Linked DNA regions of Parashewanella spongiae. The protein of the gene in region 1 interacts with the protein of each later gene in a pairwise test. Links are inferred from orthologs where the notes say so. Each region holds a gene or a part of one and is shown on either strand. Other genes may lie near its edges.

Region 1 (10,925 bases):
TTCGCCGTTAGAATGACTATTAAACGCAAGCCGATTCCTCTTACCAAGATAACTGATAATGCTGGTTATTTTATGATTTTGTTTATCTTTAATTACCAAAGGACAAGATGTCTTTACCTGTTCCCAGTGCTCTCCGTCATCAAAAGATTTCAGCAACCTATCATTATTAACAGCAGCGAATTCATGGGAATCTTTTGGCGAGGAAACAATTTGCTGCCACCAGCCATGATTTGTGACCCATTTTATATCTTTCCAAGTTTCAGCTCTATCATACGACCGATATAATGTGGAACCGTTTGTAGCGAGTAAGATATTTGGGTCACTGCTTTTAATTATTGAAATATAATTCTTATTAGAAAAGGCTTTAATCGGAGTTAAATCAAGGTAGTAACTTTCTTTCATTTGTTCACTTGCAAAAGAAAAATTCGTAATAACTAACCATATAAAACTGGATAATATAAAGTTTGATTTGATGCATCTCATAGGAAATAACCTCTCTAACACCCTATGAAAAACACTATGCTAATTATCATGGTAATCTAAATATCAAGTTAGTATTAAATATTCATTGCTTGTATAAATCCCCTTCAATACTGAAAGTGTGTATGACGGAAGGAACTAATACCAATTACAGTAATAACTGAACCATTAAGATAAGGATCTCAATCGTCTAATTATTGATGCTTTTTTAAGATTAATCTGTTGTTCATCAAAAAAGCATAAAGCATTTTCGTATTAAATCCAATGTAATCATAATATTAATGACCAAAACAAAGAGTGTACAGTGCATCATAATGAAAAGCCGCTTTAAAGGAAGTGGCCTTGACCAAACAATGCTATGAATGTGGTACATTAAGCTATTACTGCTAGTGAGGAGCCCGTTATGAGTGCTGACTATTCTACATTGTCTTTATCACATTCAAGGCAAGATTCATGGAGTATCGAGCCATCACCGTTATTGCAACCTGCTCCTCATGAAAGTAAAATATCATTTCAAAATCCAAAATTACCGCAACCCACTTTACTTAAAGCCTATTACTCACCGAACGTCAAAAAACAGCAACCTTTAGGGCTAGACTCCCCCTCTACGGCCATGCTTTCATGTTTTCATTCTCAGGTTTCTAAACCATCATCTCGAGAGCTTGATACAGGAAAATTCTTTGCATTTCCTCCTAAAAAACAACTCACAACAACAAAGCCAGACGTAAAACCAAACCAGCAACTCCTCCCGCCTATATTGAACGGTCCATTTCAACCGACTGGATTTACAAGAAAATCGATCATTAGCTCTCGAGCACAACTTACAGTTCCTCTAGGGGATCAGAGGCTAGTTGCTCAAATATCAGAGCATACTTCAAAACTAAGTAAATACATTTCTGAATACCCTACTAACAAAATTAAGCCTATTTTACTTTCTAGAATTAAAAATCTTTTGCAAGAATACCCTCAGTGCTTAAGAACAAGGCACCTATTCGCGGTATTCCAAATAAATAATTCAGAACTTAATGAGGTTTTATTTGAATGTCCCTCATTTACGCCCATATTTCTTGCAACAGGCCAGCTTGCTTTAAAACATGATGCCATAGCTAATTCTATGGATTCACCACTTTGTATTGCAATCAGAACTGGAAACATAGCCTTACTACAAGTTTTAATTGAGTATAATGCGTCACTAAACTTAATTTATGAGAACAACCAAAATATCTTTCACTTTTTAGGAAGTAGAGGAGAGTACTCCATACTCAAGCCCGTAATTGATGCTTGGTACAAGCAATATGGAAGTCAAGGATTGGAAGAAAAACTGCTGTGCAATGAAACACAATTTGGGGATACGCCCGCACATATCATTATGAAAAAAGGCGATTTTAAATGCGTTGAGTTTCTACTGTGTAACGCTTCAATGTCTGTTTTAGGCGCTGAAAACAAAAAACGAACAACCCCAATGCAAACTTGTGGTAGAAGAAGAGATTTCAGTCATGCATGGATCTCCTATTTATTTGATCATAATAAAAAGATTTCTCATTTAAAATCCAAAATTGCCACTCACTCAGAGCAATATACAAAACAAACTCAGCAAGCTTGTTCGCAAGAACAAGTAATATCTCAGCAAGCCAAAGCTAACCTAGTACTTGAAAAGCAAATTTCAAACCTAGAGCAAGAAGTTTTAAAATTGACAGATGAACGATTAAGGCTTCATCATTTGAATGAAGCCTTGCAAGTCGAGAATCTAACTTTGAAGTTGAAAACAAAAAAAAGCTAAAAATAAAAACCAAGCTATCTGAAATTAATCATTCAAGCAGTTGAATACATTCGTAAATAAACTATGAAGATATAGTAGCCAGTAATTCGTCTTCATCAATGACTTTTATTCCTAACTCTAATGCCTTAGCAAGTTTAGAACCAGCTGATTCACCTGCAACCACGCAATCAGTATTCTTAGATACACTTCCCGCAACTTTTGCACCTAACTCCTGCAGTCTTGCTTTAGCATCTGAGCGATTGAGCTGAGTTAATGTACCGGTTAATACCCAAGTTTGCCCTTTCAACGCTTGAGAGTCTTCAGTAACAGCTTGAATTTCTGGCCAATGCACGCCTGCTTCGATTAACGCATCAATCACTTCATTATTATGTGGCTGTTTCAAAAAGTGAGAAAGGTGCTGGGCAACAATCGTTCCAACATCTTCAACGGCTGTAAGTTGCTCAATGTCTGCCATTCGCAATGCTTCTATCGATTTGAAATAACTCGCTAAGTTTGCTGCTGTTGCTTCACCGACTTCTCGAATACCAAGTGAGTATAAAAATTTTGCAAGTGTTGTTGCTTTTGCTTTTTCAATAGCCTGAACAAGGTTCGTCGCTGACTTCATCCCCATACGATCAAGCATGGTCACCATAGATGCGGTTAACTTAAATAAATCAGCTGGTGTTTTAATAAGCTCTTTATCAATTAGCTGCTCAACGACTTTATCGCCCATACCATCAATATTCATCGCCTTACGCGAAGCAAAGTGTTTAATGGCTTCTTTGCGTTGTGCTTCACAGAACAAACCACCCGTACACCTTGCAACAGCTTCACCTTCTAACCTTTCGACTAATGAATCACAAATTGGACAACATGAGGGAAACACAATATCACTGGCGTCACTAATGCGCTTTTCAGGGACGATTGATACAATCTGCGGAATGACATCCCCAGCACGACGAACAATAACGGTATCACCAATTTTTACGCCAAGGCGCTCAATTTCATCAGCATTATGTAACGTTGTATTTGATACCGTCACCCCACCAACAAATACCGGCTTTAAACGAGCTACTGGCGTAATGGCACCTGTTCGACCGACTTGGAAATCTACCTGTTCAAGCCTAGTCATTTCTTCTTGCGCTGGAAACTTGTATGCTATTGCCCAACGGGGTGCTTTGGCAACAAATCCAAGCTCTAACTGTTGATCAATTGAGTTGGTCTTTATCACTACACCGTCAATTTCATAGGCTAATTCACCTCGACGTCTTAAAATATCCGCGTAGTAAGCTGTCACATCTGACAATGTTATACACACTTTTACTTCGTCGCTGACTGGTACGCCCCAAGATTTAAGCTGCATCAATTGCTCAAAGTGGCTCAGTTTAAGCGGCCAACTTTCTGGCTCAACCACACCGAGCGCATAAGAATAAAAACCTAAATTTCGACTCGCAGTAATACGACTGTCTAACTGGCGTAAACTTCCCGCGGCCGCATTTCTCGGATTAACAAACACTTTATCGCCTTTTGCTTTTGCTGCGTCGTTCACTTTATTGAATGATGCATGGGGCATAAAGACTTCACCGCGTACTTCGACTAAGGGAGGAAATTCCCCTCGTAATTTTAATGGAATAGAACGAATAGTTCTTACATTCATTGTTATGTCTTCGCCAACACTACCATCACCACGGGTCGCCGCTCGCTCTAACACTCCATTACGATATAAAATGCTGACAGCTAGCCCATCCAACTTAGGTTCACAGCAATATTGAATCTCACCAACCTTTTCAACATTTCGATTGTTAAAAGCACCGAGGTCTTCTTCATCAAAGGCATTATCTAAGCTAAGCATGGGTTTTAAATGAATGATTGGGTCAAATTTGCTTAACGCTACACCACCAACACGCTGTGAAGGAGAGTCTTCTCTCACCAACTCAGGAAACGATTTCTCGAGCTCTTTAAGTTGATTCATTAATCGATCATATTCAGCGTCAGGTACGCTTGGCTCATCGTCTACGTAATAACTAATATTGTGTTTATTTAATAGCTCTGATAATTCAGAGATTTCGGCTGCAGCTTTCTTAATATCGATCATATCTTGTCTCTGTAACTAAAAAGGCCGCTATTGCGACCTTTTCTAAAAATATTAATTTTACTTTTACGATTTTATGCGCCTGATGTAATCCAACTTCTTTGCTTCATCCCACGGCTCTCGCTGACCATCCATTACCGTTGCGCCTAAATCATCGGCCATCTGCATGGCAGAGTTCAACATGATAGAAAAGTTATGTAAGGCTTTTCCATGGCAAGGTAATCGCATGAACATGACTACGCCTTGAGTGCTAAATTGCTCCATATTATCTGGATCAAAAACGCCTGGATTTACCATGTTAGCGATTGAAAACAGTACCTTCCCGTTTCCAGATGCATCTTGATGTCTATGAAAAATATCCATTTCACCAAACTTAAAGTTCATGCTCAGCATAGATGGAAGTAGCTCTGCACCTTTAAGCATTTCTCCACTTTTCCCCATTACATGCAAAACTAACACATCATATGGATCAGGTAATTCTTCTTCCACATCTTGTGGCTGTTCGACTGATGCTTCATTTTGAGAATCAGCACTAGGCTCAGAAGTGATCTCTGACTTTTCATTTACGTCTGGATTTTCTAGTTCTTGAGCATTAAGCTCTTGATTATCAAACAATCCTACTTGTGTCGGTTCCATAACAGGCTCATCTCGTTTCGCAATAATAGCGGGTTCATCCATTACATCTGCATTTAATGCTGGCTCAACTCGACGTTGTGTTTCAGTTTTAATATTCGGCTCAACTGAAGTCTCTTTAATTGAGCTTTCAGTTTGGACTTCTGCTCGTGCTCTTTGGGCAGAACGAACTCGAACTTCACTTATGCCATCAACATCAAAGCCATCAGCATCTCGAACTTGTTTTGTAAGAACTTTTCTATGGGGTTTCTTTTGTCCCTTTATGTTATTCATCTGTTGACGACGAATAGACCAAATTCCATGAATCATCACTCCTAAAATAGCGATTCCACCCAGTACCCCAAAAATTAGTCGTAGGTCTTCCATTCGTTACCCTGTTCTTCCAATCATTATCCTGCATCTGCCAATGCAACTGCTTCATCAATATCCACAGTTACAATACGAGAGACTCCCGGCTCATGCATCGTTACACCAATTAACTGCTCAGCCAATTCCATGGTGATTTTATTATGGCTAATATAAATAAACTGTACTGTTTTTGACATTTCTTTTAATAATCGACAAAAACGTTCAACATTCGCATCGTCTAGCGGAGCATCAACTTCATCCAACATACAAAATGGTGCTGGATTTAACCTAAAAATTGCGAATACTAATGATAAAGCGGTTAAAGCTTTTTCTCCACCAGAAAGTAAATGAATTGTACTATTCTTTTTACCGGGCGGTCTTGCCATGATCGTCACACCCGTTTCTAGTAAGTCATCATCGGTAAGCGCTAAGTAAGCACTGCCGCCACCAAATACTTTTGGAAATAACTGACTTAAATCTTCATTCACTTTCTCGAACGTCGTTTTAAAACGAATTCGTGTTTCTTTATCAATCTTGCGTATTGCAGATTCTAAACTTTGAAGCGCTTGATTCAAATCATCACATTGACCATCTAGATAATTTTTCCGCTCACTTTGTTGTTCAAATTCGCTAATCGCGGCTAGGTTTATGGCTCCTAGCTGTCTGATCTGGCTTCGAACTCTTTCAAGCTTTTGTTGCCATTGTGATATATTGGCATTATCGTCAAGCTGCGACATAACAGTTTGTAACTGAATGCCCTCTTCTTTTAACAATTGTAATTGACTATCAGCTTGCCCCTTTAAACCTTCACGTTGTAACTTTAACTCGCTGATTGACTGAGTCAAGCCTTGTATTTGAACCACATGCTTTTGCTGCTCACTTTTTAAACTATCTATTTGCTGTTGCAGTTCAAGCTGTTGGCTTCTTATCTCATTGAGCTCTTTTTGCAGATCCGTTTGTTTACTTAATAGTTTCTGCAACTGAAGTTCTATGGATGCATCTTTTATAGATTCACCTACGGCTTCATTTGCATTGCTCTCTTTCGAGATTCGCTGCAATTGAACCGCTAATTCTATTTTTCGCAGATTGTTTTGTTCCACTTGTTGTTTAACAAGTGCTTGTTGTGTCAAAAGGTTTTGTAACTTACTTTGTAGCTCATTTCTGCTTTGTTGCGCTTGTTGAGATTGTTGCTTTAAATTTTGATGCTCAATGCGATAGGTCTGAACTTTGGTTTCACTAGAAACTAGTTCTTGCTGAACTTGCTCTGAAAGTGCATATAACTGGAGTTGCTTCTCATGATGGCTTTCTCGGGTTAACTCTAACTCAACTTGTTGCTTTGTTGAGTATTCTAATTGCTCAAGTAATAATTTTTTTTGTACTTCATCTTTTTCTTTTTGCTCCCGAACGGCAGCTTGCTTTGATAAGATGCTGGTTCTTAATAAATTACTTTCTTGTAAAGACGAATTAAGCTGTTTGTGCTTTTCATTAAGCTCTGTACGTTGCTCCAAAAGCTGAGTTAAGCTTTCATTTAATTGTTTCTGTTTAACTTCAAGTGATTTCACTTGCTGAGTCAGGTGTTCTTGCTCACTCACTAAACTCAATTGAGATTGACTCGTTTCTGCCTTACCTAATAAAAATCCATGTCCCAATAAATAACCGTCTTTTGTTGCTATCAGGTGAGACTGATTAAGATCAGGTAGTAACGATTTCGCCTCGGTTAAATTTTCAGCGCAGTGCACGCCATCCAACCACGGAGACAAATTCACTTCAGACGAGCTCAATAGTTTATGGGTAGTTTTACCGTCAGACTCGACAAAGCCATTATGCTCAGTCGAAAGTAATTCCATTAAGGTAACATTTGATGATAGTAAGTGCCCTAAAACCACTTCTACGGCTTTTTCCCACCCAGGACTAGCATTTATCACTTGCCACAATTGTTTCTCCGTTGTTGACTGACTCAATAACAATTCACTATTGATAAAGGCTAAACGGGATGTATCCACTGCAACAGCTTGCTGATTTTGCTGTTGTTGCTGTTGAGATTGATGGATATCAATCTCTAAAGACTGCAAATCCTTCGTGTTGTTTTGTATCCTATTTTCATCATCAGCAATGTGCGCGATTAATTCTTGCAATTTTTTTGAATCATCACTATCAACGCTGCTTTCGTCTTCCAAAACTGCAAGCTGTTGCCGATAAATATTTATTTGATCGCTGACTTGAAGTATTTGACTTGCACTGTGCTCAATTTGGGTGGCAAGTACTTGCTGTTGAGAATGAACATTACTCAATTTTTGTTTTTGCGCGTGAAAATTATCTTGTTGGCTTCTGCCCGTTTTTTCATATTGTTCTATTTGATCAATCAGTTGCCCAAGCTTTTCATCCATCAGCTCAAACTCTGGTTGAGCATGATTTACTTCTTCATCCAAACGGTTTAATTGATTAATTTGTTGTTCTACTTGAGTTTCAAGATCACTTTGTTTGCTTTTTATCTCATTTACTTGCTGATTTGATTGCTCTTCTCGCTCTTTTTGATGGCTAATCTGTTGTTCAAGCTTAGCGATTTGAGTGCCTGATTGATAAAATTCAGCCACTTTTTTCTGTTCAATTCCAACAAGCTCACTGAGTCCAATATTTAATTCGGTTTGCTTGGTTGTGACTGTCTGATTTTCAGATTGAGCCTTTAAAAGCTCTGTATCTAACTGATTAATTTTTGCCGATAGTTCTTCAGTTTTTTTAACATGATCTTCATATCTTAAAACCAACAGTTCTGCATGAGTTTGACGTTCAACTTTTTTATGCTCTCGATATTTCAATGCTGCTTTAGATTGTTCCGACAGTTTATCGAGTTGCAGCGCTAATTCGCCACGAATATCACCTAATCGCTCTAAATTCTCTCTGGTGTGTCTAATTCTATTTTCAGTATCACGACGCCTTTCTTTGTAACGTGAAATTCCAGCAGCTTCTTCAATAAATACCCTTAGATCTTGAGGTTTAGATTCAATCAGCCTTGAAATCATGCCCTGTTCAATAATGGCGTAACTTCTAGGCCCAAGCCCAGTGCCCATAAATAAATCGGTAATATCTTTACGGCGACATTTTTGGCCATTTAGATAATAAGTTGAATCACCGTCACGAGTGACTTGCCGCTTAACTGATATTTCTTGATAACTCGCGTATTGCCCAGGCAATCGACCGTCTTGATTGTCAAAAAACAACTCTACGCCAGCGACAGATACAGGACGCCTTGCACTCGACCCGCTAAATATGACATCCGTCATGGCGCCACCACGAAGATGTTTGGCGTTGCTCTCACCCAAAACCCAACGAACAGCATCAATGACATTAGATTTCCCACAACCATTGGGTCCAATCACACCTGTTAGAGCTTTTTGAAAAGGGATTTTTGTTGGGTCAACAAACGACTTAAATCCAGCCAGCTTTATCTGTTTTAGTTTCATTAATGGGCTGTTAGTTACTCTAAAAGAAAGGAAGAACAATCTAATGGTTACTTTAGCAAAGCACGCAGCATTTTGTAACGTTTTTTATAAAAGTGTTAACCATTTACGACTTGTCATTCTTGATTGAGTTATTCACAATCAATAATAGACAATAGTTTTGAGATCTTAATCTTTATGAGTACACAAATTCCAGCAAAAAGCGGTGTAAATTATTTTTTAGAAGGATTTAAGTTAATAAAACAGCCTGGTCTTCGAACCTTTGTGTTTATTCCATTAACGATTAACTTGATTTTATTTGCAGGAGCATTTTATTTAGCATTAAGCCAACTTCAAATTTTGTTCGATTGGCTTGATACCCAACTACCAGAAATGCTGAACTGGCTTCGTTTTTTGCTTTGGCCTATTGCCATCATTACGATGTTGATCACCATGTCTTTTGTATTCAGTTCTGTGATGAACTGGTTATCCGCTCCTTTTAATGGCTTGCTGGCTGAAAAAGTTGAGCAATCGTTAACAGGGAAGCCCATGAATACGGGCGGCACTATGGATTTGATCAAAGATTTACCCAGAATCTTGGGACGAGAATGGCAGAAATTTAAATACTATTTGCCCAGAGCAGTTTTAATCCTATTGCTCTTTTTTGTTCCTGTCATTGGCCAAACCGTTTTTCCTATCGTTTGGTTTATGTTTACTGCATGGATGATGGCGATTCAATATTGTGATTACCCATTTGATAACCACAAAGTAAAATTTGAAGATATGAAATTTGCATTAAAGCAAACTCGTGGGTCGAGTTTTAGTTTTGGCGCAACCGCGTCACTGTTTTCAATGATCCCGATTGTAAACTTCATTGTGATGCCCGTCGCTATTTGTGGAGCCACGGCAATGTGGGTCGATAAATACCGTGAAGCTTATCGAAACAATGTGATAGCTCCAGATTAAATTTGGGGCTCTTAGGGATCTAGCGATTTAGAAAGTACCAATCTTTGTCATACCAGCCAAAGCCAAGACTAGTATCCAGTGTCTTTCTATAGGAAAAAGCAAAGGCACTAACTCCGACATACAAAACTGTCGTTACTTCGTTCCCAGCCTGCGCTGGAGTGACGTGAACTCATCGGTATACTTTCTTCCGCAATTTTCCTTAAAACAATTTGTTGAGCTGTAATTTTGGGAATAGTGAGTCTATTTCAGAAAACTACAACACTGAAATAGGCGAAAATAGCTGTGCTGTAGCGATTCGATTATCCAAAATTCAAGTTTGTTATTGCTTTTTATCCTTTTCCTTTTCCTTTCTCTTCTTTTCAATTTGAACATATACCTCTGTGTTTATTGGAGCACGGGCACAGACACCGTCAGAACAAGTAAAAGGTGAAGAACCTGATTCTGGCGCTATTTGAAGTTTGATATCGAGCGGAGCGTTACTTTCTAACGATTTGGCGAAGTTGACTTTTTGCTGGTGTCGATGATCTGTTATTGATAAAGTTTTGTTTTTAGTATTCTCATTTTCTGTTTTGGCTTGCATACAAGAGATACTTTTTACAAAATAACGTGCGGTGAAAAAACCTACAATAACACCTGCTGAAAACTTGATGACTCTTCCGCCAATAGTATTCTCAATGTTATAACACTTCAGCACTTTTCCTATTAAACTAGCAGCATTAACTCCACCGACTATTCCTGCCGCAGCCGCTAACGTTCCAACTAATTTTCCTTGAGAACTGGTAACGCCTATAATCACGGCATCACCTGCAATATTAAGCACGTTAAATGTAAAACTAAAGTCTGAGCGTTTTTGAATTTTCTCATTAAAAAAGTTTTCTTGAATATAACCTAAACTGCTATGTGAAACGGATGAGAGTGGTGCTCGTATCAAATAACGACTTCCCAATGCCACCCCAGCTCCCAGTGGCCCGCCAACTGCAAAACCTGCACCCGCTGTGACCGCAAAGCCAAGATATGTTTCCATGCTGGGTAAATTTTGATACAAATATTCAGTCCATGTTTGAGAAGGTTCACTTTTTATTACGGACATAAACACCACACACTCGTATTGATGGCAAACAACACCTACAAAAAAGCCAATCTTTGTCATACTAGCGAAGGCTGGTATCCAGTGACTTTTATAGAAAAAAGCAAAGGCACTAGACTACCG
Region 2 (10,992 bases), 3.2 Mb from region 1 along the record:
TTGCATCGTCGATAGGCTTCTTCGAGTATATCTAGGCGACTGAGTTTATCGTACAAGCTGTAAAATCGTAGCTCCGAGTTAAGCTTTGAGCGTAAGTAAAGTTTTCGCTGTAATATTCTGATATTTACTGGAGTGTTAGCCATATGGCAATTTCACCTCAAAAGTTACGTTAAAAAACGGGTGTAACACTGAGCCCCTTCCCTGATGTAAAGTTATGTTGTCTTCACGGTTAACGGTACTATGGGCTCATCCGACTGCCTGAGCGCCCTATCTGAAATTTCGGTTTACCTTATATTCGGATAGTGCAAGTCACTACCTTCCAACACTCAGGCTCTCCCACGTTCACTTTATTTCCTTCAATACATGCCACTTCATATTACGCCGGAAGATCAAACAGATGCATTTACCAGTTGCTTCTCTGTTTGTGTCAGGGTTCGTCAACTAGGAAAGACTCCCCATCTTCATTTTTTGATTTACGACGCTTAACTGAATTCGCTTGATGCTGCGGCCTACATTGCATCTCAACCTTTATTCAAGGCCTTTGTCACTGGGCTTCATGTCATAGCGGTTACCCATTATGCATGCCCGTCAGATTTCGGGATGAACTGGTAATTATCCCGTCAGGTACGTTTCAACCTGATGGACTTATTATAAATAATAACGTTGCTGTCTCTGGTTTATGGCCATGTAATCGCTTGGCTGCGTATACGTTGAGACAAATCCCGCAACAGAATAAAGCGCTTCGTGGCGCTCCCTAGAAACATCAGTTGACTGCGTTCTCAAGCGTAGAAAAAATGGCTGATAGTAAGGCGTAGCTTGCAGCAAGTAGTTTATTCTACTTGCAAAAATTACAACGCAGATAGCAGTCATTTTAGCAAGCTTGTGAGCGTAGAGCACTTCACTCATTGGGTGAAAGCCATGATGATAAAATCATCGTATTGCGCTCAAACAGTTACTCGTATACTCAGCGTTCAACTGATGTTACCGTGAAAATTAATAGTATTAGACGCAACATAGTCCTCCCCGCAATTATTGAAGGGATAAAAATAAGTCTGGCTGTCTGTTAAGCTTTTTGCTTAACTGTTTATACCATATTGTATTTAACCATCATTTGAAGCCATCGGGGACTATTTCTCCTGACCATTAACTCCTCGTAGTTAATATCTGGGTCAAAATAGGCTTTCCTTCGGCTTAATACTGTGTAGATAATACGTAAAAGTTTGTGGGCGATAGCAATGATACTTCTCTTGTGTCCTCAACGGATGACCAAACCTTGGTACTTGCCTTTGAATTGACTTTTCGTCTTAACGGCAGCATTAGCTACTTCACACAAGAGTGTTTTGACCATTTTGTTTCCTTTACGCATTCGCCCACTTTTTCTTTTTCCTGCACTTTCATTATTTCCCGGACATAAACCTGCCCATGAGCTGATACCCTTCATTCCATCGAAGCAACTCATGTCGTCACCGATTTCACCAATAAGACAAGCTGCACTGATAACACTAGTGCTCGGTATCGTTTGCAAAAGTTCCAGAGCCTCATTCCACGGTTTTATCGTTTCAATAAGTAAGGTTTCTAGCTCAGCAAGCTGCTTCTCTAGAAACTCAATGTGACTTTTGATATTACGCAAGATATAAAGGTGTGACGGAGTAAGAGTTTCGTCCATACTCGCCATAAGTTCACTTCTATCGGCTTTCAGTCTTGGGTCGACCATTTTTATCAAGTCACACAATGGCTTTCCTTCAATCAGACCGTTCACGAGTATTTGCCCTGATTTCCCGTTAATGTCGCTAATAAACCCGCCCAGACGAATACCAGCATCATCTAAGGTTTTATGTAATCGATTTTTCTCATTACTCAATTCCTTTTTTTGTTTGTCTCTTCTGCGAGTCAGTAATCTGAGTTGCTTCTGCTGTGGCGCTGGAACGAAACTTGACCGAACAAGTCCAGAGTGACCAAGTGAAGCGAGCCATTGACTGTTAATGACATCTGTCTTTCGACTGGGAACATTCTTGACATGTCTTGCATTAACGACCTGCGTTTTTATGCCAGCTGTAACAAGTGAAAGGTAGATGCTTTTCCAGTAAACACCTGTACTTTCCATTACAGCTAGCTCAATATGATGCTGCTTGAGAAAATGGCATAATTTCAAGCGTTCTTTTTTTAAAGTACCAAAGGATTGAGTGGTTTCTTAAATTCCCTGCTCTGTCTCCTTGCGGATAGTGACCATCATCTTGTGGACATCTAATCCTGCACAACTGTTTACAATAGGTTCCATAAAATACTACTCCACTGAATTAAAGTGAGTAGCAGAGCCTAGTGGATAGATTGGATTGCCAAGAACTCTAACGAGAACTGGTCATTTTACCGTTCATTCAATGCGTAAAAGCTGAAATAGCCGAGGGTACGAGCAACCATATCCAGATCAGTTTAGGTTCAGTTATGAAAACTAAAAAAAATGCGACCACGATTTAAGCTCTGCTAATAGTTAGAATAAAACAGAAAGAATTTTCATGGTGTAGTGTGATAGAAAAATCGAAATTAAAGTAAACGCTCATGACATCTATGCCTATCATGAACGTTTAGGTTCAACCGCATAATGCGCTGAAGGCAAGAAACTCAATTTGATCAACGCTTGGTCGAGACACTAAATTACGAGGGTGAAGGGGCAACTGATTTTTTTTGGTTGATGGATGGAACTGCTCTTCAAATATCGGACTTAGTATATCGTTTAGGCATTGTTGTACGATTCGGTCTCGAACTGTTGGTATCCCAAGCTTTCTCACTCCACCATCATCTTTCGGGATTTCTACCCGTTTGACGGCTGAAGGTCGGTATTGCTTGGTTTTGAGTTCGATAAGAAGTTTATCAAGTTCGTTACTCAGATTTGAGGCGAATTGCTCTAAGCTCTGCTCATCAATTCCAGCAGTGCCTTTGGCTCTCCACACTTTCTTAAATCCGTTGTACAGTGATTCTTTGTTAAGTAAGCGACCATACAAGCTGTAATAAACTCTTATTGATCTCTCTGTGTGCGTTGTTTGGGTTCAGTGTCTTGTTTTCATCAGTTGGTGTATTTCACTCAGCCTCAAAGCCTTCTAGCCCTTGGCAATTTACTTTGATATGACTGAATTACTCCCGTATACGGCTTCGGTCTCCAGAGTCATTATTCCTAATGCCTCCAGTCGGAAATGCCTCACTCATCTTTTTTTTTGTGATTTTCTGTATCTGTGAAAAAAAATCCTGTCCATCACAAACTTAAATTAAGCTTCACCCCTTCGCCAACATCAAGGCTTTTGGCTGTTGATGTCGCCAATAAACTACGTCATTGGTCAATCCAGTTTTGCCCTCCACACCATTACTGGCTTTCATCGGCTGGATTTTACTCACTACTACGGGCTCATCGGCCACCTCGCACCAACTTCTACCTTGAGTTTCCTCTTGTATAAAAGCTTCTGGACTATCCCAGATAAGGTGTCAGGCTTCCCCAGTTACTGCACTCGCTCCCTGTTAGAAATCCCACCCTCAAGCACATGATAGAGCTGACTGAGTATATGGCGTTGCGCTATTTCGCACGCTTACCTCTCTATTATGCCGAATCAGGTTCGCTTTCGCTGTGTACCTCTAACTTCCTATGGCTTCCTTCAGACCTTGCCGTTAGCCCATAACGCCCTTGCCATTCGGATTATCTTCCCCTCAGTCTGGGTGATACAGGCTTCTTTCTGCCTGTCGGGTTTGCCAGCTTCGCTGGGCAAACAAAAAAGGCGCTATTTTAAATAGCGCCATTCATTTGAGATTCACAAAGTCAGTGATTGGTTAACTAATTTTTCCGTGACACTGCTTGTATTTCTTTCTCGAACCGCAAGGGCAAGGATCGTTGCGACCAATCTTTTCACCGTCTCGAACTATCGGAGTATGAGATTCGAGCGCAGCGACTTCTTCTGTTTCAGCTCCAACCATTGACTCAGCCTGCTGATGTTGGAAGTCACGATGCAAACGCGCTTCTTCTTCACGGCGACGCTGTTCCATCTCATCGACATCCGATTGGGCTTGAACTTGTACTTTAGACAAGACGCTAATGACATCATATTTAAGAGTGTCTAGCATTTGTTGAAACAACTCAAAAGATTCACGCTTATATTCTTGCTTTGGATTCTTTTGAGCATAACCTCGTAGGTGTATACCTTGGCGAAGATGATCCATCGCCGCGAGATGCTCTTTCCAAAGCGAATCTAATGTTTGAAGCATGACTGACTTTTCAAACTGTCGTAAAACAGAACCACCTACTGCTTCTTCTTTTGCGGCATAAGCTTCCGACCAGCTAGTAACAATACGTTCGCGTAATGTTTCTTCATGAAGATCGTCTTCTTTCTCTAACCATTCATTAATTGGTAATGCTATTGAGAACTCTTGCTGCAGACGAGTTTCTAATCCAGGGACGTCCCACATTTCTTCAATTGACTGAGGTGGAACATATTGCTCGATGACACCAGCAATAACATCTTCTTTTACGTTATCTATGGTATCTGCAATACTTTGCGCATCCATAAGATCGTTTCGTTGTGAATAGACAACTTGTCGCTGATCATTCGCTACGTCGTCAAATTCAAGAAGTTGTTTACGAATATCAAAGTTACGTGCTTCAACTTTACGTTGAGAGTTTTCAATTGCACGTGAAACCCAAGGATGTTCGATGGCTTCGCCTTCTTCCATACCTAATTTTTTCATCATGCCTGAAACACGATCTGAAGCAAAAATCCTCATCAAACTGTCTTCCATTGATAAATAGAAGCGAGATGAGCCGGCATCACCTTGACGACCTGAACGACCACGTAGCTGATTATCGATACGACGCGACTCATGACGCTCTGTACCCAATATGTGCAAGCCACCGGATTCGATAACTGCGTCATGACGAACTTGCCATGCATCTTTAATAGCAGTAATTTGCTCAGTTGTTGGATTATCTAGCTCAGCGACTTCCGCGTTCCAATTGCCGCCCAGTACAATATCAGTACCACGTCCAGCCATATTGGTTGCTACGGTAACCACACCAGCTCGGCCAGCTTGCGCCACAATATCTGCTTCTTTTTCATGGAATTTAGCATTCAAAACACTGTGCTTAATCTTCTGTGCATTCATTAAGCGCGACAACAATTCAGATTGCTCAATAGACACTGTACCTACGAGAACTGGCTGACCACGTTCTTGACAGTCTTTAATATCTTCAATGATCGCATTGTATTTTTCTGCGGCTGTCAAATACACTAAATCAGGCATATCTTTACGCACCATTGGACGATTCGTTGGAACCACAACGGTATCTAAGCCATAAATATGCTGAAATTCAAAAGCCTCGGTATCAGCAGTACCTGTCATGCCCGCTAATTTCTCATAAATACGGAAGTAATTCTGGAAGGTTATAGAAGCAAGTGTTTGGTTTTCATTTTGAATATGAGCCCCTTCTTTAGCTTCTACCGCTTGGTGTAAGCCTTCAGACCAACGTCTACCCGGCATTGTACGACCAGTATGTTCGTCTACGATAATAACTTCATCATCTTTAACAATGTAATCAACATCTCTTTCGAATAAAGTATGCGCACGTAACGCGGCAGTAACATGGTGTAATAAGGAAATGTTTGCTGCAGAATATAATGAGTCGCCTTCAGGTAATAACCCACGTTCGACCAATAGTTGTTCAACTTTTTCTTGACCACGCTCAGTCATGTGAACTTGCTTGGCTTTTTCATCAATACTGTAATCGCCTTCACCAACAAATTCTTCAGTATCTTCTTTTTCTTGACGTACAAGATTAGGAATAAGCGTATTCACTTGCATGTACAATTCAGAACTGTCTTCGGCAGCTCCTGAAATAATCAATGGGGTTCTTGCTTCATCGATAAGAATTGAGTCGACTTCATCGATTAACGCATAATGCAACGGGCGTTGAACGCGTTCTTGCGGAGAAAACGCCATATTGTCACGCAGATAATCAAAGCCAAATTCGTTATTGGTTCCGTATGTGATATCTGCAGCGTAGGCTTGCTTTTTCTCTTCTGGCGATAATCCCGCGACATTAATACCAACAGATAAGCCTAAGAATTCAAATAAAGGTCGATTAAATTCAGCATCACGGGCTGCTAGGTAATCATTCACGGTAATAATGTGAACGCCTTTACCTGTTAAACCATTAAGGTATGCGGGTAATGTTGCGGTAAGGGTTTTACCTTCACCTGTACGCATTTCTGCAATACGGTTACTATCCAAGACCATGCCGCCGATAAGCTGCACATCAAAATGTCGCATTTCAAAAATACGCACAGATGCTTCGCGAACAACTGCAAAAGCTTCCGCCATGATATCTTCGAGCGTTTCGCCATCAGCAATTCGTTTACGAAACTCTTCGGTTTTTGCTGATAACTCATCATCAGAAAACTTACTGTACTCTGCTTCTAATGCATTTATTTGATTAACTATTTTGCCGAAACTTTTAAGGGTACGATCGTTACGACTACCAAAAACTTTTGTCAGTAATTTTCCAAACATCTGAATCACTTATCTCAATGGAGGCTGTAAATTATTTAATTTTATGCCAATGTTTCAATTAACCTGCCTTGCGGTAGACGTATTTTTGAGGATCGATTTGTCGCCCGCCCCGCAACACTTCATAGTGTACGTGTGGCCCAGTTGAGCGGCCGGTGCTGCCCATACTTGCCACTTTTTGTCCTTTAATGACCACATCTCCTACTTGAACACTCAAGGATGCATTGTGTCCGTATCGAGTATGAAGTCCGTTACCATGATCAATTTCGACAAGATTGCCGTAACCAAACATGCTACCAGCCCAAGTCACTACTCCTGCTGCAGTAGCAACAACTTCAGTGCCTTTCGCACCAGCGAAATCAATCCCTTTATGCATTGCGCGACGACCTGTAAAAGGATCATTGCGTAAACCGAAAGGAGAAGATAACCAGCCTTTAGCGATCGGACGACCAGAAATATATCGTTCTTTATCTATATGGAGATTAGATACCACAGTTTCAAGTACTGAAAGCTGTTGTTCTCTATGATCAATCTGAGAAGCGAGTTTATCCATGTCTTGAATAAGTTGGTTCAGCTCGACGCTTGCTCCTAAATCACTCATACCACCCACACCGACTTCATCGGAGAAATCAAATTGTCCGTCGAGATCATTTTGTGATGCTACTTGCTGACCGAGTGCTTCAAGACGAGTTATTTTAGCTTGCATTCTCGCGACATGAGTGACTAATAACGATAATTGGGATTCTGTCGCTTGTTTGAGATTGAGCACTTGTTGTTTTTGCTCTTCCCTTTCTAGGCGCTCAGAGTTCATGTTCGCTTGCTGATCGACAAAGCGTGCATTACTGTTTTGATATAGAATGATAGCAAGCGCAGCTAGGATGACAGGCAGCATTAACCAACGTTTGCCAAGATGCCAACGTTTTACATCTTTTCTGCCTTGGATAAATACTGTTACACTCATATTCTTATCAAGCCACCAATTATCATATGAAAAAGCTACCTCACGATCTCAGTCAGTTATTGAACGTTTCCGGCAAACTTCCTGAGCTTAAGGAAAAAGCTGAATTATTATTAAGTTTAGACCAACTCATTAAACAGCAGCTGCATGGTCCAATTATCACGCAAATTAAAGTCGCTAACTTGCGTGAAAGCACATTGGTTGTTGAAGTTTCTTCAGCATCTTGGGCTACAAGACTCAACTTTCAAAAATCACAATTACTGCTTAAACTTCAAAATGAAGCGTTACCAATGCTCTCTAGTATTGACGTTAAAGTCAACCCAAGGATGTTTGCGGTCGCTTCAAATGTCGAGCAAAATCATGCGCATCTTAGTAATACAGCGGCCTCACACATTGAAGCTTTGGCTGAAAATATAGAAGGTAGCCTAGGCCACAAACTAAAACGGCTGGCTGCATTAGCCAGCCGTCAAAGGCATTTCAGTGATGATTAGGTCGTTATCGCAGCATTATTCATTGTCATAAAGCTCACTGGGACATCAGCCTCATTTTCATAACTGATCAATTCCCAAGCTTCTTGCTCGGCGAGTAATGCTCTGACTAATTTATTATTTAAAGCATGACCTGTTTTAAAGGCTGAAAACTCACCAACAATGGCATTACCTGCAACATAAAGATCGCCAAATGCATCAAGAATTTTATGTTTCAAAAATTCATCATCATACCTTAAACCATCAGGGTTTAAGACTTTGTATTCATCTAAAACAATGGCATTTTCCATACTGCCACCTAATGCTAAATCGTTAGCACGTAAATACTCAATGTCACGCATAAAGCCAAATGTTCTGGCACGGCTAATATCTTTAATGAATCCAGCGGTAGAAAAGTCCATAATCATATGTTGCTGGCTACGAGCTATTTCTGGATGTGAAAAATCAATTTTAAAGTCAATTTTGAAACCTTGATACGGCTTCAGCATTGCCCATTTATCACCGTCTTCAACTTTAATCGTTTTCTTAATGCGTAAATATTTCTTAGGCAAGGACTGTTGCGCGACTCCCGCTGACTGGAGTAAAAATACAAATGGACTGGCGCTCCCGTCCATAATGGGAATTTCAGGGGCATCGACTTCAATGATGGCATTATCGATACCTAAACCGGCTAACGCTGCGAACAAGTGTTCAATAGTTGCGACTTTAACGCCATCATCATTCGCTAACACGGTGCAAAGCATGGTTTCTCGAACTTGTTCAGCTTTAGCTGTTATGGCAACGGTTGGTTCAAGATCGGTGCGAATAAACACAATACCACTATTAACTGGTGCTGGTTTAATTGCCAATGTGACCTTATTACCCGAGTGTAAGCCCACTCCAGTAGTTTTCACCATTTTTTGAATAGTTCTTTGAAAAATCATTCAGTTACCAGTACCTAATTTTTTTAAATTAAAATTTTTCCGACCAAAAACAAACCGCAGGCAAGCTTGGCTGGTCGGATATGCTAACATATTTTTACGGTGAAACAAAAAACCACCGATATTACATTGTACAAAGCAGATCAAAATCATACTTTTACACGCATACTTTAGTCAGCTTGTTTGCGTAAAAACGCCGGAATATCTAAATAATCTATGTCATTTTTTTGGGCCGGACTCGCTTGACCAACGCCAACTTGAACGACATTTCCAGCCGTTGTAGTTGCCATATCAGGACTCGGCTCCGCCACTGATACTTTTTCAGATGCTCTAGATACCGATAACACTTCCGGAGCAGCTTCTGCTCTAGGAGTTGGTTTACTCACTAATGTGATATCAGGCTTTTTTTCTGCACCAATTCCTGTTGCAACAACCGTTACTCTAAGTTCATTACTCATTTCAGGATCGATAACCGCACCAACTACAACCGTTGCGTTATCAGAAGCGTAAGCTTTAACATGATTACCAACCGTTTCAAACTCTTCGATACTCATGTCCATTCCGGCAGTGATGTTCACTAACACACCTCGAGCACCAGCAAGATCAATATCTTCGAGTAAAGGACTGGCAACCGCAGCTTCTGCTGCTTCTTCTGCTCTATCTTCACCACTCGCAATACCTGTTCCCATCATGGCATTGCCCATTTCAGACATTACCGTTTTGACGTCCGCAAAGTCGACATTGATCAAACCAGGGCGGGTAATCAATTCTGCAATACCTTGCACGGCACCAAGTAACACATTATTCGCAGCCGCGAAGGCATCCAATAACGATGTGCCTCGGCCTAATACTTTTAATAACTTCTCATTCGGGATCGTGATCAATGAATCAACGTTTTTACCAAGTTCTTCAATACCTTGCTCGGCAAATGTCATTCTCTTTTTCCCTTCAAAAGGAAAAGGTTTTGTCACAACCGCTACCGTTAAAATACCTTCTTCTTTAGCAATTTGCGCGACGACAGGTGCTGCACCTGTTCCAGTACCGCCCCCCATTCCAGCTGCAATAAAAATCATATCGCAACCTTTTATCGCTGAACGAATGCTTTCTTTATCTTCCTCAGCGGCTAAACGACCGACTTCAGGATTTGCACCTGCTCCCAGCCCTTTAGTCACATCACGCCCTAACTGAATTGTAGAGCCAGCAGAAGATTTACGCAGAGCTTGAGCGTCAGTATTCGTCGCTACAAACTCTACCCCTTCGATATTGTGCTTCACCATGTGTTCGACAGCATTACCACCTCCGCCGCCAACACCGATGACTTTAATCACCGCTTCATCTGAGTGAGTGTCCATGATCTCAAACATAGTTTGAACTCCATATTGCCTGCATTAAAAACTAAAATTCACCTTTGAACCAACTTTTGATCCGGCTCAGAGCATCGGTTACGCCTTGACGTTCCGGACGCTCAAATTCACTGTCCATGATGCGTCTTGCACCATAATGCAACAAGCCGATACCTGTTGAGTAAAGTGGTTCGCTGACATAATCGTATAGGCCTTTTACTTCGAGTGGGCCTGAGACTCTAACTGGCATTCCGAATGTAGCTTCTGCAACATCAACGACGCCTTCAATTGAGGCCGTACCGCCAGTCAGTACTATTCCCGCCGCTATTTGTTCTTCATAACCGCTGTCACGCAGCTCTTGTAGTATCAATTCAAACATTTCTTGATACCTTGGCTCGACGACCTCTGCCAAAGTGTGCCTCGACATTGACCGCGATGGCCGGCCACCGACTGATGGCACTTCAATATTTTCTTCACGACTGACCGCTGCACTTCTTGCATTTGCAAACTGTACTTTTATTTGTTCAGCATGCGATAAAGGGGTTCTGAATATCTTTGCGATATCATTTGTGACTTGATTACCCGCAACAGGTATCACCGCACAATGGCGCAATGCACCATTCGTGTAGATAGCAATATCTGTCGTACCGCCACCAATATCCACAAGGCACGCGCCTAAATCTTTTTCATCATTTGTGAGTGTCGCATCAGCTGAAGCAATACCAGAGAAAACTAGATCATCC

Evidence for each region.
Region 2: the proteins of zipA (region 1) and ftsZ interact in binary tests that used the Escherichia coli proteins (3 or more experiments, as listed by UniProt). The link is inferred for Parashewanella spongiae from one-to-one orthologs.

The regions. Positions count from the first base shown.
Region 1 is NZ_CP037952.1:1,750,211-1,761,135, reverse strand. Bases 3,365-6,110 are described here. They hold zipA (cell division protein ZipA), read right to left. Parts: upstream 5,331-6,110; coding sequence 4,398-5,330; downstream 3,365-4,397. Other genes in these bases: smc (chromosome segregation protein SMC), read right to left, coding at 5,354-6,110; ligA (NAD-dependent DNA ligase LigA), read right to left, coding at 3,365-4,334. Outside these bases: E2I05_RS06755 (beta propeller repeat protein), read right to left, coding at 1-402; E2I05_RS06750 (ankyrin repeat domain-containing protein), read left to right, coding at 1,094-2,260; more of ligA, read right to left, coding at 2,322-3,364; more of smc, read right to left, coding at 6,111-8,773; sulfate transporter CysZ, read left to right, coding at 8,948-9,715; E2I05_RS06725 (hypothetical protein), read right to left, coding at 10,035-10,865. UniProt on the Escherichia coli protein: Essential cell division protein that stabilizes the FtsZ protofilaments by cross-linking them and that serves as a cytoplasmic membrane anchor for the Z ring.
Region 2 is NZ_CP037952.1:4,936,245-4,947,236, forward strand. Bases 8,174-10,986 are described here. They hold ftsZ (cell division protein FtsZ), read right to left. Parts: upstream 10,271-10,986; coding sequence 9,077-10,270; downstream 8,174-9,076. Other genes in these bases: lpxC (UDP-3-O-acyl-N-acetylglucosamine deacetylase), read right to left, coding at 8,174-8,909; ftsA (cell division protein FtsA), read right to left, coding at 10,302-10,986. Also shown: E2I05_RS19515 (hypothetical protein), read right to left, coding at 1-143; E2I05_RS19525 (RNA-dependent RNA polymerase family protein), read right to left, coding at 2,589-2,948; E2I05_RS22170 (hypothetical protein), read right to left, coding at 3,268-3,408; preprotein translocase subunit SecA, read right to left, coding at 3,814-6,543; E2I05_RS19540 (M23 family metallopeptidase), read right to left, coding at 6,602-7,501; E2I05_RS19545 (DUF721 domain-containing protein), read left to right, coding at 7,528-7,989; more of lpxC, read right to left, coding at 7,986-8,173; more of ftsA, read right to left, coding at 10,987-10,992. UniProt on the Escherichia coli protein: Essential cell division protein that forms a contractile ring structure (Z ring) at the future cell division site. The regulation of the ring assembly controls the timing and the location of cell division.